4 regions of the Vibrio ishigakensis genome follow, and region 4 is predicted to be linked to each of the others. Evidence: predicted binding sites of a transcription regulator. Region 4 holds the regulator's gene; each other region holds the start of a gene.

Region 1 (8,009 bases), on a different replicon from region 4:
CACAGTGAAACTCAGATGATGCGTTACCTTAAGCAGCTAGAGAACAAAGACTTCTCTCTAACTCACGGTATGATCCCACTAGGTTCTTGTACCATGAAGCTAAACGCAGCTGCTGAGATGATCCCAGTGACTTGGCCTGAGTTCGGTGCAATCCACCCGTTCGCACCTATGGAGCAAGCGGCAGGTTACACGGCTCTAGCAAACGATCTTAAAGCCAAGCTTTGTGAGATCACTGGCTATGACGATTTCTCACTACAGCCAAACTCTGGTGCTTCTGGTGAGTACGCGGGTCTTATCGCTATCCAACGCTACCATCAGTCGCGTGGCGAAGGTCACCGTAACGTATGTCTTATCCCAAGCTCTGCACACGGTACTAACCCTGCGACGGCATCTATGGTGTCAATGAAGGTTGTAGTTGTTAAGTGTGACGAGAACGGCAACATCGATATCCAAGACCTACAGGCTAAGATCGAGAAGCACGCTGAAAACCTATCAAGCATCATGATCACTTACCCTTCAACGCACGGCGTATACGAAGAGCAAGTGAAAGAAGTGTGTGAGATGGTGCATGCCGCTGGCGGTCAGGTTTATCTAGATGGTGCGAACATGAATGCTCAGGTTGGTCTAACTAGCCCAGGCTTCATCGGTTCTGACGTATCGCACCTGAACCTACACAAAACCTTCTGTATCCCACACGGTGGTGGCGGTCCAGGTATGGGTCCTATCGGTGTTAAATCGCACCTAGCACCTTTCCTACCTGGCCACATCGAAAACGGTGTACAGGGTACTGACCACGCAGTTTCTGCAGCAGACCTAGGTAGTGCGTCTATCCTGCCTATCTCTTGGGCATACATCGCTATGATGGGTGAGCAAGGTCTGACTAACGCAACTGAAGTGGCTATCCTAAACGCGAACTACGTAATGGAGCGTCTGCTTCCTTACTACCCTGTTCTTTACCGTGGTACTAACGGCCGCGTTGCGCACGAGTGCATCATCGATATCCGTCCACTAAAAGAAGAGACAGGTATCAGTGAAGAAGACATCGCTAAACGTCTAATGGACTACGGCTTCCACGCACCAACTATGTCGTTCCCAGTAGCGGGCACACTAATGGTTGAGCCAACGGAATCTGAAGACCTAGAAGAACTAAACCGCTTCTGTGATGCGATGATCGCTATCCGCAAAGAGATGAACAAGGTTCGTGACGGCGAATGGCCACTGGAAAACAACCCACTGGTTAACGCACCTCACACCCAAGTTGATCTTGCAAACAGTGAGTGGGATCGTCCATACCCACGCGAGCTAGGCGCATTCCCGTCTAAGTCTCAACGCATCTGGAAATACTGGCCAACCGTAAACCGCGTAGACAACGTGTACGGTGACCGTAACCTGATCTGCTCTTGCCCGAGCATTGACGAGTACGTGGAAGAGTAATTTTTACTCATAAATTGATATCAGAACGGGTTCCAGTTGGAGCCCGTTTTTTTTCGCCTCAAAAATCACACCCTCTCCTCTATCCCATTCGCGCGCGATTTAAAGCTAATACATTGATTTTGCAATACTAATCTAGATGAAATGGAACGCGCCTCTTAGTTTGCCTTGAAGCAAATATGTCATTTTCATTAAAAGCACTTCATCCAGCAAAAATCCGCCACCTAACACAAGCCATTAACATTTTCATGACATTTAAATAACCACATCAAGCATAAATATGCACTCCAATAAAGGAGGATAAAAATGAAAAAACTAATACTTACCACCCTAATTTTTGCCACTTCTGCTTCATCTAGTGCAAATAATGTCGATAAAAGCGCCATTCAAGAAAACAATAAAAATTCACCTAACACCCAACATATATACATGATGACGTACTCGAGTGAAGAGGAGTACAACCACCTGAGTGTGCTAGACCTTGAATCTAAACAGGTGAGCAAGGTTGCGGATACTAACGGCGGTTCAGCTATAGAAGTTGTTGGAGATACAGTATATGTATCGGCTAGCTCAACAGCGGCACAAGGCATATGGACGGTGAAAACTGATGGCACGGAAGAAGCACTGTTTAACTATGTTCCAATGGCAGGAAGGCTCCCAATAGCAGTAGACCGCAATCAAAACGAGGTTTACGTGGGAAGCAGCGTCAATGACTCGGTGCTTAAGATGTTTTTTGGCAATGGCGATGACAGTTACCCGCAAGAGGGAGAAGATTACGAGTTTATCCTAGACCCCATTGCAGAGGGTTGTATGGCGGGGTGTGAACCAGGGGCTATGTTTGTGGATGAAGAAAATCATAGGTTTTATCTCGCATATGGCTTTGGTGATGATGCAAAGATCATCAGTTCAACCTTAGGAAGTTCATCCGAGATTGATCGAGTAGAGGAGGTTACAACCGCCGATGGCTTCTTTAACGATACAGAAGACTCTATCAAACACATGGAAGTAGATCCGAAAAGTAAGAACATTTACTTCTCAAACAATAGATTCATCTACAAAGCAAAAATCTCTGGAAATCAGGTCAAGATTAAGACACTTCGAACCGCTCCTGAAGAGGTCGTAGATGGCATATTGGGTATGACCGTCGACTTTGCGGACAAAAAGATCTATTGGTCAGAAGACTACAACATCTATTCCTCAAACCTAGAGGGTAAAAATGTTCAGTTAATTTTAGAGCACGACATGTTGGCGTTGGATTTCTCTATCGCCACCAGGTAGCTATACAATCCAGCTCTGCTTCAATAACAAAGGCGAGCTAGGAAGCTCGCCTTAATTTATTTCTTCACTCGACCGATACTAAATCAATTTGCTGCTTCAATCGTACCCTTAAAGGTGCTAGCCAAGAAGTCATTGATTGCTTTGGAGTGATAGATAGACATGATCTGCTCATAGACCTCTTTGTCTTTATCCGCATCACGTGAGGCCACCACCATTACCGCTAGAGGAGCATCCTTTGACTCTAGGTAAATACCCTGCTCTTTAGGGTTTAGTCCAGACGACATCACGTAGTTCATAGTGATTGCCGCTGCATCTACATCGTCTAGCGTGCGTGGCAGTTGAGCTGCATCTACTTCTACAATCTTAATGTTCTTTGGGTTAGCAACGATATCGCCCAAGGTAGCACTGTAGCCAGCATTCTCTTTTAAGGTAATCAAACCTGCTTCTTCAAGTAGTAGCAATCCACGGCCGCCGTTAGTTGGGTCGTTTGGAATCGCGATTCGAGCATTTTCTGGGATAGACTCAAGGTTGTCGTATTTGTTTGAGTAAACGCCCATACGCATCAAGATAGAGCGACCAATAGAGACTAGGTGGCTGCTATGGGCATCGTTATAGTTATCCAGAAACGGCTGATGCTGATAGCTATTTAGATCGATGCTCCCGTCGGCAAGCGCTGCATTCGGGGTGATGTAGTCTGAGAATTCGACCACTTCGATGTTGATGCCCTGCTTTTCAGCCTCTTTCGCTACCGCTTCAACAACCTGTGCATGCGGGCCTACGGTGGCACCTATTTTAATAACGGACTCGTCTTGTTTTCCGCATCCGGTCAAGCCAAATGCAAGTGCTGATGCCAACAAAGGTAGTGTGATTTTTTTAGTGAGTTTCATATTAATTCCATTTAAACGAGAAATGACACAGTAGATGTCTAGACATCCATAATATATTTTCATATCCTCGGGTCAATAGGCGTTCGTTAATATGCGTTCAATTACTCCGTTTTTATACTTATCAATAAGTTATACCTTATATCAAACACACAATCCCTCTGCTTCAACTCAGTGGGTTAATGGTTTGGGCAAGGTGTGATAGAAAGGGTATTAGCAGGTTCGACAAGCAAGGTATCTCATGGAAACAACAAATAAACCCGACATCGCTCAGCTAGGGCACCCTGTTTTAAGACAACGAGCGCAGGTGGTCGATGAAATTTTAGGGAACGACTGCCAAGCGTTAATTTCCGAGATGATCGACACGGTTGAGCAAGCAAGCGGTGTAGGTATCGCTGCTCCGCAGATCTATAAGAGTTTGCGCATTTTCATCATGTCTTCCAAACCAAATCCGCGCTATCCGGATGCACCGCTGATGCCAATTACTGCCATCATTAATCCAGAGATTATCCACGCAAGCTCTGAAATGGAAAAAGGTTGGGAAGGGTGCTTGAGCGTTCCGAGTATGCGGGGTTTTGTCCCAAGGCATAAGACGATATATGTGCGTTACCATGACCAGCAAGGACAGGTTCAAGAGACGGAATTTAACGGATTTCTAGCTCGCATCTTCCAACACGAACTCGACCACTTAGATGGACTGACTTTTATCGACCGCTTGGAATCAACTAAAGATTTGATCAGCGAGAGTGAGTGGTATCAGCAGTTTGCACCGCAAGCTAATTAAATAACTCAATAACAAAGCGCGATACCAAAGGTACGCGCTTTTTTAAACTTACAATTAGCTTTCAGTTACAGTCGCAAGGCTTTGTGTCAGCTCTTGATAGTAAGGATTCCACGTCAATCTTGCGTGCACCTTGCCCTCTTCTTCGTAGCCCCAAGCTGACCACCAAACATCACCACCCTGCTCGCAGAATGTGGTCGACTCTTTATCCATGCTGTTCAAACACATTCTGTACTCGCCGTTTTTCCCGTAATAATCGTTAGAAGGGGCAAATAGTGGGCTCATATGAGAACCAGTACTGATCTGCATAGAATCTATCTTCATGCTTAATGAAGTAGCGCTCGGCAACGCGACTTCAGATTCACCGTACCAAAGCAATTGGTTATTCGGATGGGTAAATCGCTCTTCATACATGGTCTTGACGGCAATAGGATCGACCACACTGTCTGCTTCACTTAAAGCGATCAAAGTCGGAACCGTTACTTGTTTCTCCTTTAATAAGCTTCGCAGTTTGCTAGCACTCTCTGAGTATGCAATCGCGCCATTGAGGGGAGCCGAACTATAGCGAGCCGCGTTATCCTCTTCAGTGTTGTAGCCATCGATAAAGAGTGCCGCGATAGGCGCGAGTTTTTCCATGAATGGAGCCTTGGATTGGAAGCCAGGAGAAAACAGCACCAATCCTTCTACATCCCCTTGCTCTAGGGCATTGATAGTCACTAGGTTACCGCCAGTAGAGAAGCCGCCCAACCATACCTCATCGTATTCTTGCTTCAGCAGATTCGCATAATGGTCGACCATAGTTTGCCAGTCTTGATAGCTAGGCAGCATCAAATCTGAAGGCTTACTACCGTGCCCTGGCAGCAGAACGGCTTGAACGTAGAAGCCTTGTTGCTGAAGTGTTTTACCTATATCCGAGAAACTGTATGGCGAATCACCCAAACCATGCACCAGCAAGATAGCCTTATTTGTCTCGCTCTCAGGCTTTAGCTCAAACGGCATATTCATAGCGATCTCTTTGTCATGCTCATCACTCATATAACCGCGGTTTTCCACCAGCCACTGCTCTGTCTCTGCGAGATACTCAGAATAGGTTGGCTGAATATAATCGTAATACTCATCCGACTGATTCAAGGCCGTAGACGGTGTTGAGCTACAACCCACTAAAGCCAGAGTTAATACTGAGAAGAGTGCTATATAAGTACGTAGACGCATCAGTTTTGCCCGCTATCAAGAAAGTGCCGGCACATAGTAAATAGATACGCCAAAGGAGTCAGTGCACAAAAATGCATAACTTGTATACAAAACTACGAAGCCTGTTTGTTCGTACTTTTGTATACAGAATGGAAATTTGGGTGGCTCAGGAGCATTTTCGGTGTCGTACAAAAAGTAGGCACGCAATATGCAAATCAAAATTCGAGCACGCAATTTCACAAGGAAGGAAGTTATGTATATGTCAGAACGTGTCGTATGGACAGAGCTAGACACCGTGCTTCGCCTAGCTAAAGATGAACCCCATTATCAGGCGGCTATGTCTGTGTATCGCAACATAGAGCCTCACATCGATGAACTGCTGCAGATCAAGCTAAACGCTGATGACGTCTATCGTCGCTACCAACAGACCCATGAATGTAACAAAGGAGAGGTGGCACTCACCCAGCTATCTTTGAGCGCCCGCGCAGAGGTATTCGCCATTGAATCTCACCTACAAAGCGCTTTGGACGAGATAGCGAAAATGACCAACAATGAAGACCGCCAATTTGATGCAACCTTCGATAATTTCCGTGCATTCGCAATCAGAGAGGCAAATCGATATAGGAAGGAAATCGACTACTATCACGCCATGTGTCTTGAGCAGCAGACCTTACTCTACTATTGAGAACCGATAATTATAGATATGAGAATCATTTTGCGAGTTTGGTTCTCATGTCTATCCTCTCACCCTATCTCCTGTACCTCTTCCCGTTTTCTGCACGATTTCAGCCCATCTTTATTTGTAGACTGAGAAATCCATTTCTACAGTTAGGAAGCATCTCGATAACCAATAAGGATTAGAAGCGCTATGAAAGCTATGGTTGTAAAAGAATTTGGCGGCAGTGATGCCTTCGTACTGGATGATATTCCCAAGCCCGAGGTCTCTGCGGGCAACGTTCTAGTCAAGATAGTCGCCACCAGCGTAAACACTGTCGATATGATGATCCGCGAAATGGGTCCTGGCCTTCCTTTCTCCCCTCCAGCTCCTGCCGTTCTAGGTATGGACTTCGCAGGCGTTGTTGAGGCCGTTGGTGATGGTGTTAATGATTATCAGGTTGGTGATGAAGTGTACGGCTGTGCAGGCGGTTTAGGAGATCTACAGGGTACGCTAGCCGAATATATGGTGGCAGATGCAAGGCTAATTGCTCGCAAACCAAAGAACCTATCCATGCAACAAGCAGCAGCAATCCCATTGGTAGGCATTACCGCCTATGAAGGTCTTGATAGAGCCGGACTGAGGCCCGGCCACAAGATACTGATTCATGGCGGCGCAGGTGGCGTGGGGCATATTGCCATCCAATTGGCGAAACACTTTGGCGCTGATGTTTATGCCACTGGCAGTTCAGACAAACAGATCAAACTGATTGAAGAGCTAGGTGCTATAGGTATCAATTACAACACCGAAAGCGTTGCCGATTATGTTGAGAAATATACTGGTGGAATTGGTTTTGACGTGGTTTATGATTCGGTCGGCGGCGCAAACCTGCCAAATTCCATCGAAGCCACAAAGCTGAACGGCCAGATAGCGACAACCGTCTCTCTACTGGAACTCGATCTTTCAATGGTGCACCTAAAAGGGCTATCGCTACACGTAGTGTTTATGCTGATACCTATGATCCACAACGTTAACCGAGAGCAACATTCGGGCATCCTGAAAGCCATGTCACACATAGCGGAAGAGGGTTTTCTTACCCCAATTGTCGACCCTCAGGTGTTCCCGCTCGAGGAAGTGGGCAAGGCGCACGACCACCTAGCGAGTCGAACGGCTATCGGTAAGGTGATAGTGGAAATCTAATCTAGAAAAGGGGCATCAAGCCCCTTTGTTGTATTAGCGATTAGCAAAACTCTGTGAGGGTCTTTGCGTAGTAGCCGGTTGTTTAACAAATTCAGCCTCACCACCACTCACACAACGCACCATATTATCGATACGGATAGCATCTCCCTGCGGTCCTCGGCCTGTAGGGTAGCGACTCGCGTCTCCAGTCTTGGGGTCACTACGCTGGGCTCCTGCACCATGAACATCAATCCACTCATTCTTCATATAACCCATGGAACGCCCAAACGAGACATAAGCCGCTGCTTTTCCACCTCTCATGCTTTGATGTGTGGTGCTACTCCAGTAGTTTGCATAATCCTTCTGCTTGGCCTCGTTAGCAATCTTAGTCGTCTCAAATATCGGGTCTATGGCAGGGGAACTAGATGAGGCTGGAGAGCGGGTATAATCCACGATAGATTGCAGCTCTTTGACGTTAGGCAGTCGCCAGTTGTCTGTCCCCGCAAGATTTAGGTTCTCACAGTAGGCAAGAGCAGAAGGAAAGTCCATCTGCTGCTGACTATCACCCTTTTGCCAAGTTAAGCCAGTTGCTTTATCTAAGATGGTCTCA
Region 2 (8,009 bases), 600 kb from region 4:
TGGTGACCTCGGTGATAGAGGCTAGGTATTCGAATTCAGAACCATCGAACAAGAGAACCTCTTGTCCAGGTTGCATTCGTAGGGCTCGGCCGACATGCCCAGCTGCATCTTCGCTTAGCTGAACAATGGACGCAGACTCAATTGGATTTGGGTGATAAATCCTTGGGACGCGCATAAGGGATGTTTCCGTAACTATTTGAACTAATGCTTAATATGGTATCTCGCATAGCAAATAACAAGCCTCTAGTTCACTTGAGAACATTGCTCGCGGACAAAGGGGTTGGAATTTCCTTGGATAGCTTGGATTTGTCTGTCTCTTTGGCACTCCCAGTCTGTGACTGGGTACTGACGATTCCAGGCATGCATTAGTTGTTGTTGCTGTTTAGACAGCCTGATTGGATACTGGTTTTCCATATATAAATAAGCGCGAGCGACGGGGCCACGAGCCCCCTCTGGAGGCATTACCATGTCGTCTTTAAAGCTTACATACATGCTGCACTGACCATAGCTAACATCAGAACTGTTGGGTTTCCATTGGTTGAATTGATAGTTGGAGCGATCGCCGTTTACTTCACCTATAGCAGGTACTAGGTTGTGTAGATCTGCTTCCATCACTTTGTAGGTTGAGTCATTCTTGGTGCAGTTTTTACGACCTCCATCCTGCCAGCATTGGCGTTGTTGTCCTAGGTGCGCGGCAGGGACTATATGTTCCCACTCGATGTGGCTGGCACGCTTTTTTTGCTTACGTACTTGATAGCCACAGCTATTCAGATCAGGTATGCCTTTTTTGCCGTTCCACTCAATATCACATCCACAATAGAAGCTAGTGGGATGCTGCTGATAGATAGAGACAGCAAGCTTTTTGGATTGATAAAAAGAGTGTGGAGCTGCCAGTGAAATTGTAGAAAACAGAACAGCAAACAGGGCGAGGAAGCGAAACAACATCTTGAATACTACTTAAAACAAAACCGGCGCATGATAGCGCCTTGAAGAAAAATTAACCAGTGGCTTAGGAGAGCTGTTTGCCGGTAAAGATCAGTTTGTCTCCACAAGAGCGGCAGGAGTAACTCATCTCACCTCGAACAACCTTGTTATGTCGACGGATGGATAGCGGGTAATGATTGCAACCACACTGGTACTCAAAGGTTTTACCCTGTACCGATTGAACGTCCATAGAGTGAGTGCGCTTGGCCGGTATCTTAAATACTCGCTCCATAGTGTATTGCCATTCTTTTCCATGTGGGCGAACGCGACCAAACAGTTGATAGGTTATTAGATGGGCCAACTCGTGAGGCAATACCTCTTCGATGAACGCCTGTTTGTTCTCTTCGGCCAATATAGGGTTCAGCTTGATGATGTTCTTTTGTAGCAGAGCTTGCCCCGCAGCTTTCCCGCGCAGATTCAAAAGTAGTTCAGGTTTGGGAAACTGCTTATCGAAGTGTTTATTAGCGGTTGCGAGTAGGCTGTCTAGCTTCTGATTTAGCTTGAGCTGATATTGATTCATCTTGGAGCAGGTGTGGTAAAACTGACATCAGTGTATCTGTTAGCTGAACATAAAAAAAGCGGGCATCAAGCCCGCTCGATTGTTTAGTGATGTTTTTTCTGTATGGTGGCGTGGTACGCATGCCATGTTCCGTAGCCTAGGATAGGCATGGTTACTATCATGCCAATGCCATAGGTAGCAAAGCCGATCAGTACACCTCCGCAGATGATCACCGCCCAAACCGCCATAGGTGCTGGATTCTTTCTTACCGCATTAAAGCTGGTGAAAACTGCCGTCATCATGTCTACACGGCGCTCTAGCATTAGCGGAATAGAAAATACTGAAATGCTGAACACTAGGCTAGCTAAAATGAAACCTGCGATAGAGCCCGTGATCAGGAAAGGTGCAAACTCGATAATACTAGCCCCGGCTACCGATGGGTATAGAGCATGCAACAGGGCTGCAATGCGCATCCAGAAAATCATGGTAACAACCAAAAGCACAGCGAATGCCCATTGTGAGGTAGAGTTTCTACCAATGGCTTTCATCGAGTGTACTAGGTTTGGTTGTTTACCTTTTTCTCTAGACCAACTTACGTCATATAAGCCCAAGGCCAGAAACGGCCCTATTAGCATGTAGACGATTAGTGCTGGCAACACCACGAGGTGAGAGTGCACACCCTGAAGGTTAATTAAGCCCACAATGCCCGCTGCTGCGGCAGCAAAACAGAAGCCATAAAAGAAGCTAATTATGGGTGAACGCACCATATCGTTGAGACCCATGGCTAACCACTGGAATGGGTCTGAGATGCTTATCTGGTTACAAGGTATGGTCTTAGCGTATTCGCCGTCGCTGATACGCTCAGAATCCTGAAAGTCGTTTTCATTAAATGTACGAGGCATGACATCCTCCTGTTTTTGTCCCGTAAACTCGTCACCTGCTTCGAAGTAGCGCTCTTCTCTAATACGAGGGTGACGGCAAACTGTAGCCAAAAATTTTTTCATCGTTCCTGATGCTATACAAAACTTGATTGGCTTCACAGTTCCTTCAGGTATAACTATTGTCGCTGATGGTGCTAAATACAAATTTTGCACAGAAATTGTGCTTGCTAGTTTTCTACAGGTATAAAAAAAAACCTCAGCAAGCTGAGGTTTTTTCAAGATTAGGGTGTCGAGGCGATTACTTAATGCCTGCGAACTCTTTCAGCATTTCTGCTTTGTCAGTCGCTTCCCATGGGAACTCTTCGCGACCGAAGTGACCGTATGCTGCCGTCTTCTTATAGATAGGCTGAAGAAGGTTTAGCATCTCTTGTAGGCCGTAAGGGCGTAGGTCGAAGTGCTGACGTACCGCTTCGATGATGATGTCGTGAGACACTTTCTCAGTACCGAAGGTTTCAACCATGATAGATGTTGGATCAGCAACACCGATAGCGTAAGAAAGTTGGATTTCACAACGATCGGCCATGCCTGCCGCAACGATGTTTTTAGCAACGTAGCGAGCTGCGTATGCCGCAGAACGGTCAACTTTAGATGGATCTTTACCAGAGAATGCACCGCCACCGTGACGAGCTGCGCCACCGTAGGTATCAACGATGATCTTACGACCTGTAAGACCACAGTCACCCATAGGACCACCGATTACGAAACGGCCAGTTGGGTTGATGAAGAACTTAGTTTCTTTGTTCAACCACTCAGAAGGAAGTACAGGCTTGATGATGGTTTCCATCACAGCTTCACGTAGGTCTGGAGTAGAGATGGTGTCACAGTGCTGTGTAGAAAGAACTACAGCATCGATACCAACGATCTTACCTTGGTCGTACTGGAAAGTTACCTGAGATTTTGCATCTGGGCGCAACCATGGAAGGGTGCCGTTCTTACGAACTTCAGCTTGCTTCTCAACTAGACGGTGAGAGTAAGTGATAGGAGCTGGCATAAGAACGTCGGTTTCGTTAGTTGCGTAACCGAACATGATGCCTTGGTCGCCCGCGCCTTGATCTTTAGGGTCAGCTTTATCAACACCTTGGTTGATGTCTGGAGACTGCTTACCAATGGTGTTTAGTACTGCACAAGAGTCAGCATCGAAGCCCATGTCAGAGTGAACGTAACCAATTTCACGAACGGTTTGACGAGTTAGCTCTTCGATATCAACCCATGCAGAGGTGGTCACTTCACCACCAACCATTACCATACCGGTCTTCACGTATGTTTCACACGCAACACGTGCTTTAGGGTCTTGCTCAAGAATTGCGTCTAAAACCGCATCAGAGATTTGGTCTGCAATTTTGTCAGGATGTCCCTCAGAAACCGATTCAGAGGTAAACAGGTGCTTAGCCATGCTGGGCTCCCTTATTCTGTAGTTAAGAAAAGACGCTTAAAGCGTCTTTTTTGATGATTATTTAGTAGATGTTTCTACTTCTGGACGTCTATTCTAATTTTGAATGAGTGAAATACAAGTTTTTTTGTATATAAAAGTTAGCCAAACGATTGCGCGATATGGGGCTAGTTTATGTAAATTGGCTAAAACTTGTTGCACACCAAAGTTTGAATAGTTGCGTTTGCATATTTGAAAGGGTTTGCGGTAATAATTATGCTCTGCGACAATAGTCGCGCTTAGTGCTCGTCCTAGTTGGGCATTAAGGTCAGGAATCATTTAATCAATTGCATACGCACTCAGGAGCAGACATGTCTTCCCGTAAAGATCTAGCCAATGCAATCCGCGCTCTAAGCATGGATGGTGTACAAAAAGCTAACTCTGGTCACCCAGGCGCCCCAATGGGGATGGCTGATATTGCCGAAGTATTATGGCGTGGTCACTTGAACCACAACCCTTCAAACCCAGAGTGGGCTGACCGCGACCGTTTTGTACTTTCAAACGGCCACGGCTCTATGCTGATCTACTCTCTGCTTCATCTATCAGGCTACGAGCTATCTATCGATGACCTGAAAAACTTCCGTCAGCTTCACTCTAAGACTCCTGGTCACCCAGAGTACGGCTACGCACCGGGTATCGAGACTACCACTGGTCCTCTAGGTCAAGGCATCACAAACGCTGTAGGTATGGCGATTGCTGAGAAAGCTCTGGCGGCTCAATTCAACAAGCCAGGCCATGACATCGTTGACCACTTCACTTATGTATTCATGGGTGACGGCTGTCTGATGGAAGGTATCTCTCACGAAGCGTGTTCACTTGCGGGTACTCTAGGCCTAGGCAAGCTGATCGCATTCTGGGATGACAACGGCATCTCTATCGACGGTGAAGTTGAAGGCTGGTTCTCTGACGATACTCCTAAGCGTTTTGAAGCGTACGGCTGGCACGTAATCCCAGCGGTAGACGGTCACGATGCTGACGCTATCAACGCAGCAATTGAGGCGGCTAAGGCGGACCCACGTCCTACTCTTATCTGTACTAAGACCATCATCGGCTTTGGTTCTCCAAACAAAGCAGGTTCTCACGACTGCCACGGCGCACCACTAGGTGAAGCTGAAATCGCAGCGGCACGTGAATTCCTAGGTTGGGAGCACGCACCATTTGAAATCCCAGCTGACATCTACGCTGAGTGGGATGCGAATGAAGCGGGTAGAGCTAAAGAAGCAGCTTGGAACGACAAGTTCGAAGCATACTCAAAAGAATTCCCTGCAGAAGCGGCTGAGCTTAAGCGTCGCGTAAACGGCGACCTTCCTGCTGAGTGGGAAGCGAAGACTGCAGAAATCATCGCTGACCTTCAAGCAAACCCAGCGAACATCGCATCACGTAAAGCATCTCAAAATGCGCTAGAAGCGTTCGGTAAGATGCTACCTGAGTTCATGGGTGGCTCTGCTGACCTTGCTCCATCAAACCTAACCATGTGGTCTGGCTCTAAGTCTCTTGAAGCTCAAGACTTCTCAGGCAACTACATCCACTACGGTGTGCGTGAGTTCGGTATGACGGCGATCATCAACGGTATCGCACTGCACGGCGGCTTCGTACCTTACGGTGCAACCTTCCTAATGTTCATGGAGTACGCGCGTAATGCTATGCGTATGGCGGCTCTGATGAAGGTTCAGAATATTCAGGTTTACACTCACGACTCAATCGGTCTGGGTGAAGATGGCCCAACGCACCAACCTGTAGAGCAACTTGCTTCTCTGCGTGTAACTCCAAACATGAGCACATGGCGTCCATGTGACCAGGTTGAGTCTGCTGTGGCTTGGAAACTGGCTATCGAGCGTAAAGATGGTCCAACATCTCTGATCTTCTCTCGTCAAAACCTTGCACAGCAAGAGCGTGACGCAGAGACAGTAGCAAACATCGCTAAGGGTGGTTACATCCTCAAAGATTGTGAAGGTGCGCCTGAGCTGATCATCATTGCAACCGGTTCTGAGGTTGAGTTAGCAGTAGCAGCGCAAGCTGAGCTTTCTGCACAGGGCAAAGCTGTACGCGTAGTATCTATGCCTGCAACTGACGTGTTCGACAAGCAAGATGAAGCATACCGTGAAGCGGTTCTACCTGCATCAGTAACTAAGCGCATCGCAGTTGAAGCGGGCATCGCTGACTACTGGTACAAGTACGTTGGCTTCGGTGGCAAGATCATCGGCATGACTACCTTCGGTGAGTCTGCACCAGCAGGTGAACTATTCAAGATGTTTGGCTTTACTACTGAAAACGTAGTAAACACAGCGAAAGAGCTTCTAGCTTAATCGTCTAAATATCTAGATGAGAGCCAGCAGATTACTGCTGGCTTTTTTTATGTCCGAAGAAAGGCGTTCTGAGGTATGTAACCATCTTTCGCTCCTTTCGTCCCCGGCTGACGTTATCTAGAATTAGTCCACTAAATAGGGACATGACCGCAATGAGTGCGATGGAGCTTGCAAGGATTGCGGTTGGGAATCTCGGGACTAGGCCCGTTTCGAAGAACTCAAATATAACAGGCAGGCCTAAGAAAAGAGACAGGGTGATTAATGTTGCTGAGATACAACTAAAGAAGAAAAGTGGTCTTACATCTCTGAGCAGGAACATAATAAAGTTAAGTATTTTGAATCCATCTCGGTAGGTTTTTAGTTTGCTTTCAGTTCCTTCTGGACGAGAGATGTATTTTGTAGGAACTTCTTTGATAGGGATTTTGTGCTGAAGGGCATGAACGGTTAGCTCGGTCTCTATTTGAAAGCCGTCGCTGAATATGGGTAGTGACTTTACAAAGCGATTGCTCATGATTCGGTAGCCAGAAAAAACGTCTTCTAGCTTCGAGTTGAATGCTCGATTTATCAGATTAGAAAAGACTTTATTTCCAAGTACGTGTCCCTTCGGATACGAGCTTAGTTCTCGAGAGCGAGTCCCTACTATCATATCCAATCGCTCGGATACGAGAGTGTCGATAAGCTCGGGACAGATGCTCGCATCATAGGTGTTGTCCCCATCAGCCATAACGTAAACGTCTGCTTCTATGTCAGCGAACATTCGCTTGACCACTTCCCCTTTACCTTGTCTAGGCTCAAATCTGACAATAGCTCCAGCTTGTCTTGCTTCTTCTGCGGTTTGGTCACTAGAGTTGTTGTCGTATACATATATGGTTGCTCTCGGCAGGGCTTGCTGGAAGCTTGCAATAGTCTCTCCTATTGCTCCTTGCTCGTTGTAACAGGGAAGAAGAACTGCAATGTCCAAATCCATCATTACACCTCTTTGATTTTAAATAATTGGTAGTCATCCTTTGACGGGGTATTAACTCTTTCTGCCCATATAGGTAAGTCACCTGACTTGAGTCGTAATATCAGGGCTCCCTCATTAGCGTTTTTTTCAATTACTCTTAACTGATTGTCTCTGTTGATCAGTATGTAACTTACGTGATGTTTTTTGAGTAATTTAAAAGCCCTATTCATATCGGTTTCAAGGAAACCTGAGATCATGAAGCTATTACCATGAGTATTCCTGTGATAGGGCGCGGCTACTATCTTGTTGTCACTGAGAGCCAAGATTTTAGCCCCTGTTTCTATTCCGGTCATAAGGACAGTGTCGCTGATCTTGTACTCTGAAAGCAGCTCAGGTAATGAGGAGGGGAGGCTGGTTTGATTTTTCTCAGCACTTTCTGGTTTGGGTAGCATATAGCTTAATAACAATATGGTGACTAAAGGCGTAGCTAGGATTAGCGCAAATGCTTTAATAACTTCGAGCTTTGGCTCCTTGAACCATTGGTAGATGACATAGGCTTGTAGTGGGGCACTTAGAATGAAACATAGATTGATAGCTCTTATTTGCCACAGTAAGGCGATCACTAGATTCAATATCAGTAGTGAATAAAGCAGGCTTATAGCCGTCGTCTTGTTTTTTATTAATGGATAGCAAATTGCAGGGATAAAATAGAGAAAGTAGTTTTCCACTGAGAAAAAGCCATCTTTTTGCATCCAATCCCACATGGAAAGAGCTTCTGATACGTTACTTAGCCAAAATTCTTGAAGTATTGCTGGGTAATCAGCGTAGGCTCCTTTTATTAGCTCCGGGTACAGCAACACTAATGAGCCAAAGATAGGTAAAGCGATTAAAGCTGTAAAAAAGA
Region 3 (8,009 bases), 480 kb from region 4:
TGCCGGAAGGTTAATTGATGGGGTTAGACGTAAGTCGAAGCTCTTGATCGAAGCCCCGGTAAACGGCGGCCGTAACTATAACGGTCCTAAGGTAGCGAAATTCCTTGTCGGGTAAGTTCCGACCTGCACGAATGGCGTAATGATGGCCACGCTGTCTCCACCCGAGACTCAGTGAAATTGAAATCGCTGTGAAGATGCAGTGTACCCGCGGCTAGACGGAAAGACCCCGTGAACCTTTACTACAGCTTGGCACTGAACATTGAGCCTACATGTGTAGGATAGGTGGGAGGCTTTGAAACCAGTACGCCAGTATTGGTGGAGCCATCCTTGAAATACCACCCTTGTATGTTTGATGTTCTAACTTAGCCCCATTATCTGGGGTGAGGACAGTGCCTGGTGGGTAGTTTGACTGGGGCGGTCTCCTCCCAAAGAGTAACGGAGGAGCACGAAGGTGGGCTAATCACGGTTGGACATCGTGAGGTTAGTGCAATGGCATAAGCCCGCTTGACTGCGAGAATGACAATTCGAGCAGGTGCGAAAGCAGGTCATAGTGATCCGGTGGTTCTGAATGGAAGGGCCATCGCTCAACGGATAAAAGGTACTCCGGGGATAACAGGCTGATACCGCCCAAGAGTTCATATCGACGGCGGTGTTTGGCACCTCGATGTCGGCTCATCACATCCTGGGGCTGAAGTCGGTCCCAAGGGTATGGCTGTTCGCCATTTAAAGTGGTACGCGAGCTGGGTTTAGAACGTCGTGAGACAGTTCGGTCCCTATCTGCCGTGGGCGTTGGAAGATTGAAGGGGGCTGCTCCTAGTACGAGAGGACCGGAGTGGACGAACCTCTGGTGTTCGGGTTGTCATGCCAATGGCATTGCCCGGTAGCTAAGTTCGGAATCGATAACCGCTGAAAGCATCTAAGCGGGAAGCGAGCCCTGAGATGAGTCTTCCCTGGCACTTTAAGTGTCCTGAAGGGTTGTTCGAGACTAGAACGTTGATAGGCAGGGTGTGTAAGCGTTGTGAGGCGTTGAGCTAACCTGTACTAATTGCCCGTGAGGCTTAACCATACAACACCTAAGAGGTTTTGAGTTGGACTCGAAGATAGAACGTTGATTGTGTGATGAACTTTTAGATAGCTTTCCGAATTTTAAGAATTTGCTTGGCGACCATAGCGTTGTGGACCCACCTGATTCCATGCCGAACTCAGAAGTGAAACGCAATAGCGCCGATGGTAGTGTGGGGCTTCCCCATGTGAGAGTAGGACATCGCCAGGCTTTAAATTACATCGACTCAAAGCAACGCGAGTAAGACTTTGAATTGATAACAAATTGGTGCGGAGTGGTAGTTCAGTTGGTTAGAATACCGGCCTGTCACGCCGGGGGTCGCGGGTTCGAGTCCCGTCCACTCCGCCACTAATAGAGAAGCCCTAGTCGAAAGACTAGGGCTTTTTTACGTCTGAGGCTTTTATAATTCTGCTGATAGCTGATAGCCCCCAGATCCTCAATCTCAATTCTTTATCCCTAACATTCTGCTGAACAGTGGTATCTTTATTTAAAGTCTCTAATTGCTACGATGATGAAAAAGCTACTGATCTTATTCCTCTGTATTCTGTCTATATACCTATTCACGCTGTTTGGTAGTGTGTTTGGGCTATTGGCATATAAAGACAGTGGTTACGACTGGGAGTGGCTGACTTTGCCATTTGTAGATAGTGGTGTGCAGATTGCTAGAACTCGGAATACCCATCAGCTTCTTCTTCGTAAGCTTTATCCAATGCAGTCTATAGAGGTGTCTGTCTATACAACCATGGATAACAAGCTAGTCCTTCAATTGACCGACTATAGTAGCTGTGCGGCTGATGCTAGTGGACAGTTAAAGATCAATAAGTCTGACAGTCAAACAGTAACCTTTAGTTGTGACAAGCAGGAGCAGCTGAGGTACAGCAGAATTCTGAGGCACTTAAGCCACACAGAACTTGAAATAAACGGTAAGACACTGGTTATCGACTTTTCTGATTGGAACATTGCCGATCTGCAAAAAGACCAGTTTAAACAACTACATCCAGAATACTTTAAACGGCTAGGAGAGAACCCAGAATATCAATGGGCTCGGGATTGAAGGTTAGATTTCAATATCGTACTCGACATCATGATTCTATTGCAGTAGTCTGACAGGATATACGTATGGACGTCTAGATGCTTAAAGGAGAAAAGTTGTGCCGATTCGAGTCCCTGATCAATTACCTGCGACGGATGTATTGCGCGGAGAGAACATCTTTGTGATGTCTGAGTCTCGTGCGTCTTCGCAAGAGATTCGTCCGCTTAGAGTCCTACTACTGAATCTAATGCCGAAGAAGATTGAGACTGAAACCCAGTTCCTTCGTCTTCTCTCTAATAGTCCTCTTCAAGTAGATGTAGAGCTACTACGCATTGATAACCGCCCAAGTAAGAACACTCCAACAGAACACCTTGATACCTTTTATCGCCAATTTGAGGGAGTAAAACAGCGCAACTTCGATGGCTTGATCATCACAGGTGCGCCATTAGGTTTGGTTCAGTTTGAGGATGTGATCTATTGGGAGCATCTGCAGTCCATTATGAACTGGGCAAAAGAACACGTAACTTCAACACTTTATGTTTGTTGGGCTGCTCAGGCAGGTCTGAAGCTACTCTATGACTTGCCTAAACGCACTCGAAAGGAAAAACTATCAGGTGTGTATCAGCATCTGATTCACGATCAGCATCATCCTATCTTGCGTGGATTTGATGATACCTTCCTAGCGCCTCATTCTCGTTATGCGGACTTCTCACCGGAATACTTAGCTGAACATACAGATCTAGATATCCTCGCGACCTCGGATGTTGCAGGTGTATACCTAGCTTCGACTAAAGATAAGCGTAATGTATTCGTAACGGGTCATCCGGAGTACGAGTCACATACCCTACATACGGAGTATGTGCGTGACCTTGGAGAGGGTATGGAGCCTGCTGTTCCTGTGAACTACTATCCTGAAGATAATCCGGATAAAGCCCCTCGCGCTACTTGGCGCAGTCATGGGCATCTGCTGTTTAGCAATTGGCTCAACTACTGCGTTTACCAACAAACTCCATATGACTTGGATAAGTTCTCTGAAGCGAACTTTACCACCGACGAATAAAAAGAAGGCGTGCCATATGCACGCCTTTTTCTATTTTTCTTCTTCCTCTGGTTCGAGCGTTTTAGCTTTTTCTATCATAGGGGTGATAGTCATCCCTTGTATCAAGATAGAGAACATCACCACCGAATAGGTCATCACCATGATGAGCTCTTTTACGTCTATGTTCTTCTCTGGGATAACCATAATGCCGGTTGGGATAGACAGTGCCATTGCCAAGGCAAGACCTCCTCGCAGGCCACCCCAAGTAAGGATCTTCACTGACATTGGGTTGTACTTTCTAAAGCGGTTAAAGCCTATATAGGTGCCTCTTACACTCAAGAAACGAGCTGTCAGTACCAATGGCACAGCTAATACCATCAACACCCAGTCTTCCTTATGGAATTCAAATAACAGCATAGACATACCGATGAGTAGGAACAGTACACCGTTTAGGAACTCATCAATCAGCTCCCAAAAGTGGTCGAGGTTTTGATGACTCTCTTTTGAGAACCCTTTTTGTCTGGTCCAGTTACCTATCATGATGCCCGATACCACCATGGCTAGTGGTCCTGATACTTCAAGCACTTCGGCAAATACGTAACCTGCGGTTGGTATGGTTAGGGTTAGTAGTAGCTCCATTGAATGATCATCGGTAGAGCTGATCAGAAAGTGGAACAGCAAGCCTAGAACGAAGCCATACAGAATACCGCCCACTGCCTCGTGTAGGAATAGTGAAGTAACACTGCCTACGGTAGGTGCTTCGCTGCCAAAGGCGACTGTGAACATGGTGACAAAGATAACCAGACCAAAACCATCGTTAAACAGCGACTCCCCCTCGATTTGAGTTGAGATACGTTTTGGGGCATTGAGTTTCTTAACGATCGCCAATACTGCAATGGGGTCGGTAGGGGATATCAAGGCACCAAATAGAAGACAGTAGATAAGGTCAAGATTGATGCCTATTAGTGAACATAGGAAATAGAGGACAAAGCCAATAAAGAAGGTTGAGAAGATGGTTGCACCCAGTGCCAGTCCTGTAATTTCCCATTTTTGATCTTTGAGGTGGTCTATGTGTATGCCAAGGCCACCTGCAAATAGAAGGAAACCCAAAATACCTTTAAGTAGGAAGTTCTCAAAGTCTATTGAAGCTATGGTTTCTGTGGCTACATGAGATAGCTTAAACCAACCCATTTGACCTGCGATGATGATGCCGAGAGATAAGAGCATTGCACCAGCGGTAATGGCTATGGTGGTTTGCATCTTACCAATCTTACTGTTGATAAAGGCGATTAATACCGCTCCGGCTGCCAGAAAGCAGAGCGTATTGTAGGCTTCCATTTAATTCTCCATTTAATATGCGCATCAAGACTTTGAGACATATTTCAGAGTAATTCAAATAAACTATGTTTTCGTTAACGATAAAATAACAACACCTAGTGTTTTAGACGTCTAGAAATCTAATAGGACTGTGATAGGATGGAGGGCAATTTCGGAATAATTTGAGCTGAGCAGGAAGCAGTATGAGAGACCAATTAGAGGCCCAGTTACAACAACGTATTTTATTGATCGATGGTGGTATGGGCACCATGATCCAAAACGAGAAACTAGAAGAACCGGATTATCGTGGAGGACGTTTTGCTGATTGGCACTGCGACCTAAAAGGCAACAACGACCTACTCGTTCTGACTCAGCCTCAACTGATCAAACAGATTCACTCGCAATACCTAGAAGCGGGTGCGGACATCTTAGAAACCAACACCTTTAACGCCACCACGATTGCGATGGCGGACTATGAGATGGAAGACCTCAGTGAAGAGATCAACTTTGCTGCGGCGAAACTGGCTCGTGAGGTGGCTGATGAGTGGACCGCAAAGACACCAGAGAAGCCTCGCTATGTTGCGGGTGTGCTTGGTCCAACAAACCGTACCTGTTCTATTTCTCCAGACGTAAATGACCCAGGTTTTCGTAACGTTACCTTTGACCAATTAGTTGAAGCGTATAAAGAGTCTACTCATGCCCTTATTAAGGGTGGTAGTGACCTTATTCTTATTGAGACCATTTTCGATACCTTGAACGCCAAGGCGTGTGCTTTTGCAGTCGAGACTGTGTTTGATGAGCTAGGCTACTCTTTGCCTGTGATGATCTCGGGCACGATTACTGATGCCTCAGGTCGAACCCTTTCAGGTCAAACAACCGAAGCCTTCTACAACTCCCTTCGTCACGTTCAGCCGATCTCTTTTGGCCTCAACTGTGCTCTTGGTCCAGACGAGCTACGTCCTTATGTAGAAGAGATGTCGCGTATCTCAGAGACCTTTGTCTCTGTGCATCCAAATGCGGGCCTACCGAACGCCTTTGGTGAATATGACCTTTCTCCTTCAGATATGGCTGAGCACATTAAAGAGTGGGCAGAATCTGGCTTCTTGAACCTGGTGGGTGGCTGTTGTGGTACTACGCCAGAGCATATCCGCGCCATGGCAGAAGCTGTTGAAGGTGTTACACCTCGCTCTCTTCCTGAGTTAGTTACAGCTTGCCGACTGTCTGGTCTTGAGCCGCTAACCATTGAAAAAGAGACTCTATTTGTAAACGTGGGTGAGCGTACTAACGTAACTGGTTCAGCTCGTTTCAAGCGCCTGATTAAAGAAGAGCTTTATGAAGAAGCTCTCGAGGTTGCACGTCAGCAGGTAGAGAATGGTGCTCAGATCATCGATATCAATATGGATGAGGGCATGCTGGATGCGGAAGCCTGTATGGTTCGTTTCCTAAACCTGTGTGCCTCAGAGCCAGAGATCTCCAAGGTGCCGATCATGGTCGACTCCTCCAAGTGGGAGGTTATCGAGGCAGGTCTTAAGTGTCTCCAAGGCAAGGGCATAGTTAACTCTATCTCTCTAAAAGAGGGCAAAGAGAAGTTTGTTGAACAGGCTAAGCTGATTCGTCGCTATGGTGCCGCAGTTATCGTAATGGCCTTTGATGAAGTGGGTCAGGCGGATACTCGTGAGCGCAAGATAGAGATCTGTACCAATGCCTACAACATCTTAGTGAACGAAGTTGGCTTCCCACCGGAGGACGTTATCTTTGACCCGAATATCTTTGCGGTAGCGACGGGTATCGATGAGCACAACAACTACGCAGTAGATTTCATTGAAGCGGTTGCAGACATTAAACGCGACCTGCCACATGCTATGGTTTCAGGTGGCGTATCTAACGTATCTTTCTCCTTCCGCGGTAATAACTATGTGCGTGAAGCGATCCATGCGGTATTCCTATACCACTGCTTCAAGAACGGTATGGACATGGGTATCGTTAATGCCGGTCAGTTAGAGGTGTATGACAACGTACCAGAGAAACTGCGCATTGCGGTAGAGGATGTGGTGCTTAATCGTCATCCAGATGCTACGGAGAATCTGCTTGAGCTCGCAGAAGAGTACCGTGAAAATAGCGTTGGTTCACAAGACGATGGAGCCGCTCAAGAGTGGCGTTCATGGCCAGTACAAAAACGCCTTGAGCATGCGCTAGTTAAAGGTATTACCGAGTTTATCGTCGAGGACACAGAAGAGGCTCGAGCCAATGCTAGCAAGCCACTCGAGGTTATCGAAGGTCCACTGATGGACGGCATGAACGTGGTTGGTGATCTATTCGGTGAAGGTAAGATGTTCCTTCCACAGGTAGTAAAATCAGCGCGTGTAATGAAGCAAGCCGTTGCGTATCTAGAGCCTTACATCAATGCAGAAAAACAGGCGGGACAGTCTAACGGCAAGATCCTCCTAGCAACGGTTAAGGGTGATGTTCATGACATCGGTAAGAACATTGTTGGTGTGGTACTTCAGTGTAATAACTACGAGATTATCGACCTTGGAGTAATGGTTCCTTGCGAGAAGATCTTAAAAGTCGCTAAGGAAGAAAACGTAGACATCATTGGTCTATCTGGCCTGATCACCCCTTCTCTAGATGAGATGGTGCATGTGGCAAAAGAGATGGAACGTCTCGGGTTTGATCTGCCATTGATGATCGGCGGTGCTACCACCTCTAAGGCACACACTGCAGTTAAGATTGAACAAAACTACTCCGAGCCTGTGGTGTATGTAAATAACGCATCTCGCGCGGTAGGTGTATGCACCTCTCTGTTATCGAATGAATTGAAGCCAGCTTTCGTTGAAAAACTAGACCTAGACTATGAGAGAGTGCGTGAACAACATGCACGTAAGCGTCCGAAGAGCAAACCTGTGACTCTTGAAAAAGCTCGTGCTAACCGTGTTGATATTGATTGGGAAGGCTACACGCCGCCTCAACCTAAGACGCTTGAGCCTGTGGTTATCAAGGACATGGATGTATCTGTGTTGCGTAAGTATATCGATTGGACTCCTTTCTTCATGACTTGGAGCTTGATGGGCAAATTCCCTGCTATTCTCGAGCACGAAGAAGTGGGTGAAGAAGCCAAGCGCCTATATCAGGATGCAAACGAGTTCCTAGATAAGATAGAAGCGGATGGCATCATCAAGGCAAGTGGTATGTGCCAACTGTTCCCAGCGAACAGCAATGGTGACGATATCGAGGTGTATGCAGATGAGTCTCGCACTGAGGTAATCAAGACTCTACAGCATCTTCGCCAACAGACAGAGAAACCGAAAGGCTTTAACTACTGTTTGAGTGATTACGTTGCACCTAAGAGTTCAGGTAAAGCTGACTGGATCGGTGCCTTTGCAGTAACCGGTGGTATTGGTGAGCGTGAGCTTGCGGATAAATATAAAGCTGAGGGCGATGATTACAACGCCATCATGATCCAGGCGGTTGCAGATCGTTTGGCAGAAGCCTTTGCTGAATATCTACACCAAGAGGTACGCACTAAGCATTGGGGTTATGCACCTGATGAGCAATTG
Region 4 (8,009 bases):
TTTGGGCTATCAAAGGGGCACTCAATCCACTATCCAGATAGAGTCCTTTGACATCAATAACTGAATTAGTGGTTGGCTTGGCACCACCCGCTCTTTGAGTGAGCTCCAGATGTAGGTACTTTCCTGCCTTAGCATTGGCGAGCGTTTCTAGTGAAGGTGTCGCTGAGCCTAAGACAACCGGTATCTGTTCATGATGGGCGCGCATAATGGCCATATCACGAGCATGATAGCGCCAGCTATCTTGCTGTTTATAGGAGGTATCGTGCTCCTCATCTACGATGATAATGCCGAGATCAGAAAACGGGGTCATCAAAGCAGAGCGCGTGCCGATCAAGATGCCGCATTCACCTGATTTCACTTCGATCCATGCATTTAGTCTTTCTGTTTCATTGAGCCCAGAGTGGATGGTTGTGATATTGACGTTGAAGCGACGTTTGAATCTATTGATGGTCTGGGGCGTCAGACCTATCTCAGGAACCAGCACTAGTGCTTGTTTACCTTTTTCTAGTACTGACTCGATAAGCTGAAGATAGACCTCAGTCTTGCCAGAGCCAGTAACTCCATCGAGTAGGGCACATTCATATCCCTGCACATGGTTTAGGGTAACCACCGCAAGCATCTGTTCATTATTAAGCTGGCGTTTGTCCTCTTCTTCTACTCGCTTTTCCGGCCACTCAATTTTGTCACTGATCTTTTCCTGACTCTCAATCCAGCCTTTTTGCTCTAACGTCTTTAGCACAGAAGAGGAGGCCTCAATGTCTAACATCTGTTGATGAGTCATGGAGCTGGACTCGAGAGAATGCATTATCTTGGCTTGCTGCACCGCTCTACCAAAGCCTTGCATAAGCTGGTTCTTACCCGCTTCAGTTAGGCTCCAGGTCTTGATGGCTTGCTTGTGTGCAGGCTTACCTTTACGCAGAGCTCCAGGCATTACATTACTGAAGGTTTCACCAATAGGAGCTTGATAGAAGCGGCTTCCCCATTTGATGAGCTTATACAGTTTTTCCGGCCATAGCGGCTCGAGATCTAGAAGCTGAGCAATTGGTTTGAGCTTGTTAATATCGTATTCAGATTGATGAGAGAGTCCGGTCACTATTCCCAGTAGTTTTTTAGGGCCGAAAGGTACCCAAACGCGCGCACCGATAACCGGAAAAAGATGGTTTGGAATTAAATACTCAAACTCACGGTCTAATGGTACAGGCAGGGCTACTTTTGCTATTGATGGACGCATGACGCTCTCTAGAGTGGGGTGGTCGAGGACAATAGTAAGAAAAAGCCTGCTAAAATTCGATAGCCACTCTCGATTAGCAATAAAAATGGCGAAAAAAGGGACAAATAGGTTGATAACCCACAGGGGTTTCTTTATTATACTGCGCCTTGAAGATGCTGAGAGTTCGGCGTCACTATTTAAAAACTACGTGTGGTGTTCAGCGTTGAGCTGTATAGCGACACGGCCTATATATGAGGTTTTCCCATGAAAGCAGGTATCCACCCTGAATACAAAGCTGTAACAGCAACTTGTTCTTGCGGCAACACTTTTGAGTTCAACTCAACTCTAGCTAAAGAATCTATCCACCTAGACGTGTGTGACAAGTGCCACCCATTCTACACTGGTAAGCAGCGTATCGTTGATACAGGCGGCCGTGTAGATCGCTTCAACAAGCGTTTCGGTGCTCTTTCTTCTAAGAAATAATCTTAGTAGTAAGACAGTCAAAAAGGTCGCGAAAGCGGCCTTTTTGCATTTTTACGGTTTGATAAATTTCAATTGTAGAGAGCTGTAGTAAATTTAAGTAGACTCTCTTTCTTTATTAGAACAAAAAAGGACTTCCCCTCCATGACAGATGAACACTCGGCCAATGACTTTCGTCAGCAAGCCCTCGACTACCATGAATTCCCTCGCCCAGGCAAAATTGGTGTAGAACTGACTACTCCGGCTGACTCGGTAAAAGATTTATCTCTGGCTTACAGCCCAGGCGTGGCTGAGCCAGTGCGTGAAATCGCGCAGAATGTGGATAACGTCTACAAGTACACAGCCAAGGGCAATATGGTAGCGGTTATCTCAAACGGTACGGCGATTCTTGGTTTGGGTAACCTGGGGCCTATGGCTTCAAAACCTGTTATGGAAGGTAAGGCTCTACTGTTTAAGCGCTTTGCAGGCCTAGATTCTATCGATATCGAGGTTAAGCACCGCACCATCGATGAGTTTGTCGATACGGTTGCAGCTATCGCAGATACCTTTGGTGGTATTAATCTTGAAGATATCAAGGCGCCAGACTGCTTTGAGATCGAGAGCCGTCTGATTGAACGCTGTGACGTGCCTGTATTCCACGATGACCAACATGGTACAGCTATCGTAACTGCTGCAGGTATGCTGAATGCTATCGAACTGCAGGGCAAACAGCTTTGTGACTCAACCATCGTATGTCTTGGCGCAGGTGCTGCGGCTGTGGCATGTATGGAGCTTTTGATTAAGTGCGGCGCACAGCGTGAGAAGATCTACATGCTTGACCGTAAGGGTGTGATTCACACTCGTCGTGAAGACCTAAACGAATACAAGCAGCTGTTTGCGAACAATACCGATAAACGCACTCTAGAAGATGTTATCGAGGGGGCTGACCTCTTCTTGGGTGTATCGGGACCAAATCTACTTTCTCCTGAGGCGCTTGCGCTTATGGGTGATAAGCCGGTGGTATTTGCGTGTTCAAACCCAGATCCAGAGATCAAGCCTGAGCTTGCTCACGAGGTTCGTAGTGACCTTATTATGGGTACAGGTCGTTCTGACTATCCAAACCAGGTGAACAACGTAATCTGTTTCCCATTCATCTTCCGCGGTGCGCTGGATGTGCGTGCAAGCGAGATCAACATTGAGATGAAGCTTGCAGCAGTTGAGGCGATTCGCCAGTTAGCCAAAGAGCCTGTACCACAAGCGGTATTGGATGCGGCAGGTGTTGATGCCCTAGAGTTTGGTTCTGGCTATATCATTCCTAAGCCAATGGACCCACGCCTGTTGCCACGCGTTGCAACCGCAGTTGCTAAAGCGGCGATAGAATCTGGTGTGGCTCGTATCGAGCTACCAGAAGGCTATATGCAAGGCTAAGCCATTATTGATACCAACAAAAACGCCCTCAATTATGAGGGCGTTTTTTTATTTGTTCGATTTAATCGTCGAAGGTCTCTAGTTCGATACCTAGGTCAGCCATGATCTCCTTGGCTTCAGTTGGGATCTCGTCTGGACGGTCTTTTCTCAGGTCTTCATCGGTTGGAAGAGGTTGACCGGTATAGGCGTGCAAGAAGGCTTCACACAGTAGTTCACTGTTGGTTGCGTGACGCAAGTTGTTGATTTGGCGTCGTGTTCTTTCGTCGGTCAAAATCTTAAGCACTTTAAGAGGGATAGATACAGTGATCTTCTTTACTTGGGTGCTTTTCTTGCCATGTTCTGCATACGGGCTGATGTATTCGCCGTTCCAATCTGCCATTGAAAACCTTCATTACCATTTAAGGGATTTAATAACCCTAATTTTAGCGATGTTTACTGCTACAAGTAAAGGCATTTAGACGTCTAGATGTGTTGATGTCTACGCAAGGAGAGGGTAATCTATAAACAGATTAAGGTATTTGTGATTGGTATCAAACTTGACCACTCATTGTCAAAGGAAGGCCACAAAAATGAGCAGTAAACATAAATCATCCACGATAGCGGTTCGTACCGGTATCGAGTCAGACACTCAGCACCACGCTGTTGTGCCACCTATCTATCTTTCTACTAACTACGGCTTCCCTTCATTTGGTGACGTGCCTAAGTATGATTACACCCGCTCTGGTAACCCAAACCGCGGTCTTTTGGAAACAGCGCTGTTTGAGCTTGAGTCTGGTAAGGGCGCAGTTGTGACTAACTGCGGTACCTCAGCACTAAACCTGTGGGTATCGGCTTTCCTTGGTCCTGATGACCTGATTATCGCGCCGCACGATTGCTACGGTGGTACCTATCGCTTGTTCAACACTCGCGCTCGTAAGGGTGACTTCAAGGTTGAGTTTGTAGACCAATCGAACGAAGAAGCGTTTGCTGAAGCACTAGCTAAAAACCCAAAGCTTATCCTGCTTGAGACTCCATCTAACCCTTTGGTTCGCGTGGTAGATATCGCTAAGGTGTGTGCTCAAGCAAAAGAAGTGGGAGCGTTGGTGGGTGTGGACAATACCTTTTTGACACCGATATTCCAAAAGCCTCTAGAGCTCGGTGCTGACTTCGTTATCCACTCCACTACGAAGTACATCAATGGTCACTCGGATGTGATCGGTGGCGTGGTGATCACCAAGAGTGAAGAACATGCAGAAGAGCTGGCTTGGTGGGGCAACTGTATCGGTGCAACCGGTACGCCATTTGATAGTTATATGACGTTGCGCGGCATTCGCACCCTAGGCGCACGTATGCGCGTGCACGAAGAGAGCTCGCAGCAGATCCTGCAGTTTCTTCAGACCCAATCTCGCGTTAAGACCATCTATCACCCAAGCCTTCCTGAACATCCTGGTCATGAGATTGCTAAGCGTCAGCAGAGTGGTTTCGGTAGCATGCTGAGCTTTGAATTCAATGGTTCGATGGAAGAGCTGAAGACCTTTGTTAGCGGTCTGAAGCTATTCTCGCTTGCTGAGTCTTTGGGTGGTGTGGAGAGCCTTATCTGTCACCCAGCCACTATGACTCATAGAGCTATGGGTGAAGAGGCACTGGCAGAAGCAGGTGTTTCTCATTTCTTGTTGCGCCTGTCTGTAGGCCTTGAAGATTCAGAAGATTTGATTGCTGACCTACAACAAGCACTAGAACTAGTAGGGGCATAAGCAATGACACAGTTACATAAGTTTGGTGGCAGTAGCCTAGCGAATGCAGAGTGCTTTCGTCGCGTTGCCACCATTTTAAAAGAGCACTCTGACAGCCACGATCTAGTGGTGGTTTCAGCTGCAGGTTCTACCACAAACAACTTACTTAAATGGCTGGGTGCGTTAGAGAAAGATGGTCGCGTGGCACATGAGATCTTGCTCGAGCTGCGTGCCTATCAGAACCAACTTATTGAAGACCTGCTTCCACAAGAAAAGGCTGAGCCACTTCAAGAGAAGCTCAATGGTGAGTTGGCAGAGCTGGGTGCTGCACTAACTCCACTATCTGAGGTGGAGAAAGCCGCGGTATTGGGGCACGGTGAGGTTTGGTCTTCACGCCTTCTAGCAGCACTTCTCAATCACCAAGATATGGAATCGGTAGCTCTCGACTCGCGCGACTTCCTGCGCGCTGAGATGGGTACACAGCCTGAGATTGACCGTGGTCTGTCTTGGCCTCTGATTAAGGCTGTGCTTGCTCAGCATCCACATTGTCGTAAGGTAATCACAGGCTTTATGGCACAGAATTCACAGGGCCAAACTGTACTTCTTGGTCGTAACGGCTCCGACTACTCAGCAACCATTATTGGTGCCTTAGCTGAAGCGAATAAGGTGACTATCTGGAGTGATGTGGCAGGCGTATATAGCGCAGACCCACGTGTGGTTTCTGATGCATGTCTGCTTCCTCTTCTTCGTTTGGATGAGGCTAACGAGTTGGCTCGTCTAGCGGCTCCTGTTCTGCACAGCCGCACCTTACAGCCGGTAGCGCAAAGTGCAATGGACCTTGAGCTGCGTTGTAGTCATCAACCAGAATTTGGTTCTACACGTATCGAACGTGTATTGGCATCGGGCCGTGGTGCCAAGATCGTGACCTCGCTAGATGATGTAAATCTGATTGAGTTAACCGTTGCTCATTCACACGACTTTGAAGCGCTTGAGCCACAAGTACTGAGCGTGTTGAACAAGGCGCAACTAGCACCGCTTGCTTACGAGTCTCAGCTAGACAATCGTTGTATTCGCCTTGCCTATACAGGTGAGTTATTGCCGGGTGTTATTGCATGCATCGAGGGTTCATCCCTTGAAGTGGGTCTAGAAGTAAAATCGGGTTATTCCTTGGTGGCGGCGGTAGGCGCTGGAGTTACTAATAATGCTAACCACTGTTATGGCTTCTATCAGCAACTAAAGAACACGCCAGTTGAGTTTATGTTCGAGTCGGAGACCGAGCTAAGTTTGATTGCAGTGCTAAAACAGGCTGAGGTACCTCTGCTTCTGGAGTCTATCCATACTCAGCTGTTCCAAGCGCAAAAGCGCGTCGGTCTCATCCTATGTGGTAAGGGTAATATAGGTTCAAACTGGGTCGAGCTATTCGCTGAGCAAAAAGACGAGCTGGAGAAGCGTCATAGTATGAGCTTCGATCTCATCTCTGTGGTTTCGAGCGATCGCTATTGGTTTGATGAAAACGGCATCGACGCCAAGACGGTAAACAACCGTTTCCGCGACGAAGCCATTGCTATCGAAGAAGACTGGCTGGTTCAGGTAAGCAAACAGACTACCTACGATGAGCTGGTGGTATTGGATGTGACTGCAAGCCAAGAGGTATCAGACCGCTATCTTGAATTTGCTGAGCACGGCATGCATCTGATCTCTGCTAACAAGCTGGCAGGTTCGGCAAAGAGTGAGTTCTATCATCAGGTTCAGGACCTGTTCTCTAAAACCGGTCGCCACTGGCTATACAATGCAACTGTGGGTGCAGGCCTTCCTGTAAACCATACGGTGCGTGACCTTAGAGAGAGTGGTGATGACATCGTAGCCCTTGCCGGGATCTTCTCTGGCACGCTTTCTTGGCTATTCCAGCAATACGATGGTGCGGTGCCATTCAGCGAGTTGGTAGACCTAGCTTGGCAGCAGGGCTTAACTGAACCTGACCCTCGCTCTGACCTAGATGGTACGGATGTAATGCGCAAGCTAGTAATTCTAGCGCGTGAATCTGGTCTAGATATCGAGCCTGAGAATGTGAAGGTAGAGTCTCTGGTTCCTGAGACCTTGCTTGGTCTGCATGTGGATGACTTCTTCTCGCAGGCGCATCTTCTGAATGAGATTCTTCAAGAGCGTCTAGAGAAGGCTCAATCGCAAGGTAAGGTGCTTCGCTATGTGGCGCGTTTGACTAAAGAGGGCGAAGCCACTGTAGGCGTTGAGGCTCTTGAGGAGCACCATGCACTGGCGAACCTGCTTCCGTGTGACAACATCTTTGCTATCGAGAGCAAGTGGTACAAAGACAACCCGCTAGTTATCCGCGGTCCGGGTGCGGGACGAGAGGTGACGGCTGGTGCGCTCCAGTCAGACCTGAACAGACTTTCTGGTCTTCTATAAGCATAACGCCACCGAATAAGGTGGCGTTTTTGTAATCAAAAAAACAAACAAAATTTGCTCGATTTTTTTGTTGACAAGGCTCGCATAAATCCACATTATTTAGACATATAGACGTCTAAACGTATTTTAAATTGATCACGCGTTGATTCTAAGGGAGAAAGAAGTATGGGATATACGCACGCCAGTCACATTGATGCACTGAATCAGAACATTGCAGAGCTCTCTGACAACATCAATGTCTCATTCGAATTTTTCCCGCCGAGCAGTGAAAAGATGGAAGAGACGCTATGGAATTCAGTTCATCGTCTGAAAACACTTCAGCCTAAGTTTGTATCGGTAACCTATGGTGCCAACTCAGGTGAGCGTGACCGTACTCACTCCATCATAAAAGAGATCAAGAGCCAGACAGGCCTAGTTGCGGCACCGCACCTGACCTGTATCGATGCCTCTCGTGATGAGCTTATCAATATTGCCGATGACTACTGGAACAATGGTATCAAGAGTATCGTAGCCCTACGTGGTGATATTCCACCGGGTGGCGGTAAGCCTGATATGTATGCTTCTGACTTGGTAGAGCTTCTGAAAGCCCGCCATGACTTCGATATCTCTGTGGCAGCCTTCCCTGAGGTTCACCCAGAAGCGAAAAGTGCTCAATCCGATCTGCTTAACCTAAAGCGTAAGGTAGATGCGGGCGCTAACCGTGCTATCACTCAGTTCTTCTTTGATGTAGAGAGCTATCTAAGATTCCGTGACCGCAGTGTTGCTGCAGGTATCGA

What was found. The regulator MetJ, encoded in region 4, represses methionine synthesis genes. The targets are predictions, from matches to a motif close to TTAGACNTNTANANGTCTAA.
Positions count from the first base shown of each region.
Region 1: the regulator MetJ is predicted to act here: its motif matches at 3,627-3,646, upstream of Pcarn_RS17290 (MetQ/NlpA family ABC transporter substrate-binding protein).
Region 2: the regulator MetJ is predicted to act here: its motif matches at 3,890-3,909, upstream of metK (methionine adenosyltransferase).
Region 3: the regulator MetJ is predicted to act here: its motif matches at 4,577-4,596, upstream of metH (methionine synthase).

Region 1 covers NZ_AP024882.1:757,493-765,501, reverse strand. The annotation lists gene gcvP (aminomethyl-transferring glycine dehydrogenase) at 1-1,434, shown strand, start outside; gene Pcarn_RS17295 (hypothetical protein) at 1,738-2,709, shown strand; gene Pcarn_RS17290 (MetQ/NlpA family ABC transporter substrate-binding protein) at 2,793-3,596, opposite strand; gene def (peptide deformylase) at 3,835-4,377, shown strand; gene Pcarn_RS17280 (alpha/beta hydrolase) at 4,432-5,586, opposite strand; gene Pcarn_RS17275 (hypothetical protein) at 5,825-6,250, shown strand; gene Pcarn_RS17270 (zinc-dependent alcohol dehydrogenase family protein) at 6,434-7,420, shown strand; gene Pcarn_RS17265 (Lcl C-terminal domain-containing protein) at 7,454-8,009, opposite strand, start outside.
Region 2 covers NZ_AP024881.1:2,545,694-2,553,702, reverse strand. The annotation lists gene rsmE (16S rRNA (uracil(1498)-N(3))-methyltransferase) at 1-175, opposite strand, end outside; gene Pcarn_RS11670 (endonuclease) at 244-945, opposite strand; gene Pcarn_RS11665 (SprT family zinc-dependent metalloprotease) at 1,010-1,504, opposite strand; gene Pcarn_RS11660 (DUF2189 domain-containing protein) at 1,588-2,385, opposite strand; gene metK (methionine adenosyltransferase) at 2,663-3,817, opposite strand; gene tkt (transketolase) at 4,165-6,159, shown strand; gene Pcarn_RS11645 (glycosyltransferase family 2 protein) at 6,191-7,129, opposite strand; gene Pcarn_RS11640 (hypothetical protein) at 7,129-8,009, opposite strand, start outside.
Region 3 covers NZ_AP024881.1:2,659,331-2,667,339, reverse strand. The annotation lists rRNA gene Pcarn_RS12250 (23S ribosomal RNA) at 1-1,066, shown strand, start outside; rRNA gene rrf (5S ribosomal RNA) at 1,158-1,273, shown strand; tRNA gene Pcarn_RS12240 (tRNA-Asp) at 1,335-1,411, shown strand; gene Pcarn_RS12235 (hypothetical protein) at 1,575-2,117, shown strand; gene metA (homoserine O-acetyltransferase MetA) at 2,215-3,156, shown strand; gene Pcarn_RS12225 (cation:proton antiporter) at 3,187-4,473, opposite strand; gene metH (methionine synthase) at 4,656-8,009, shown strand, end outside.
Region 4 covers NZ_AP024881.1:172,901-180,909, forward strand. The annotation lists gene priA (primosomal protein N') at 1-1,231, opposite strand, end outside; gene rpmE (50S ribosomal protein L31) at 1,475-1,693, shown strand; gene Pcarn_RS00825 (malic enzyme-like NAD(P)-binding protein) at 1,835-3,097, shown strand; gene metJ (met regulon transcriptional regulator MetJ) at 3,159-3,476, opposite strand; gene Pcarn_RS00835 (O-succinylhomoserine (thiol)-lyase) at 3,667-4,830, shown strand; gene Pcarn_RS00840 (bifunctional aspartate kinase/homoserine dehydrogenase II) at 4,834-7,233, shown strand; gene metF (methylenetetrahydrofolate reductase) at 7,399-8,009, shown strand, end outside.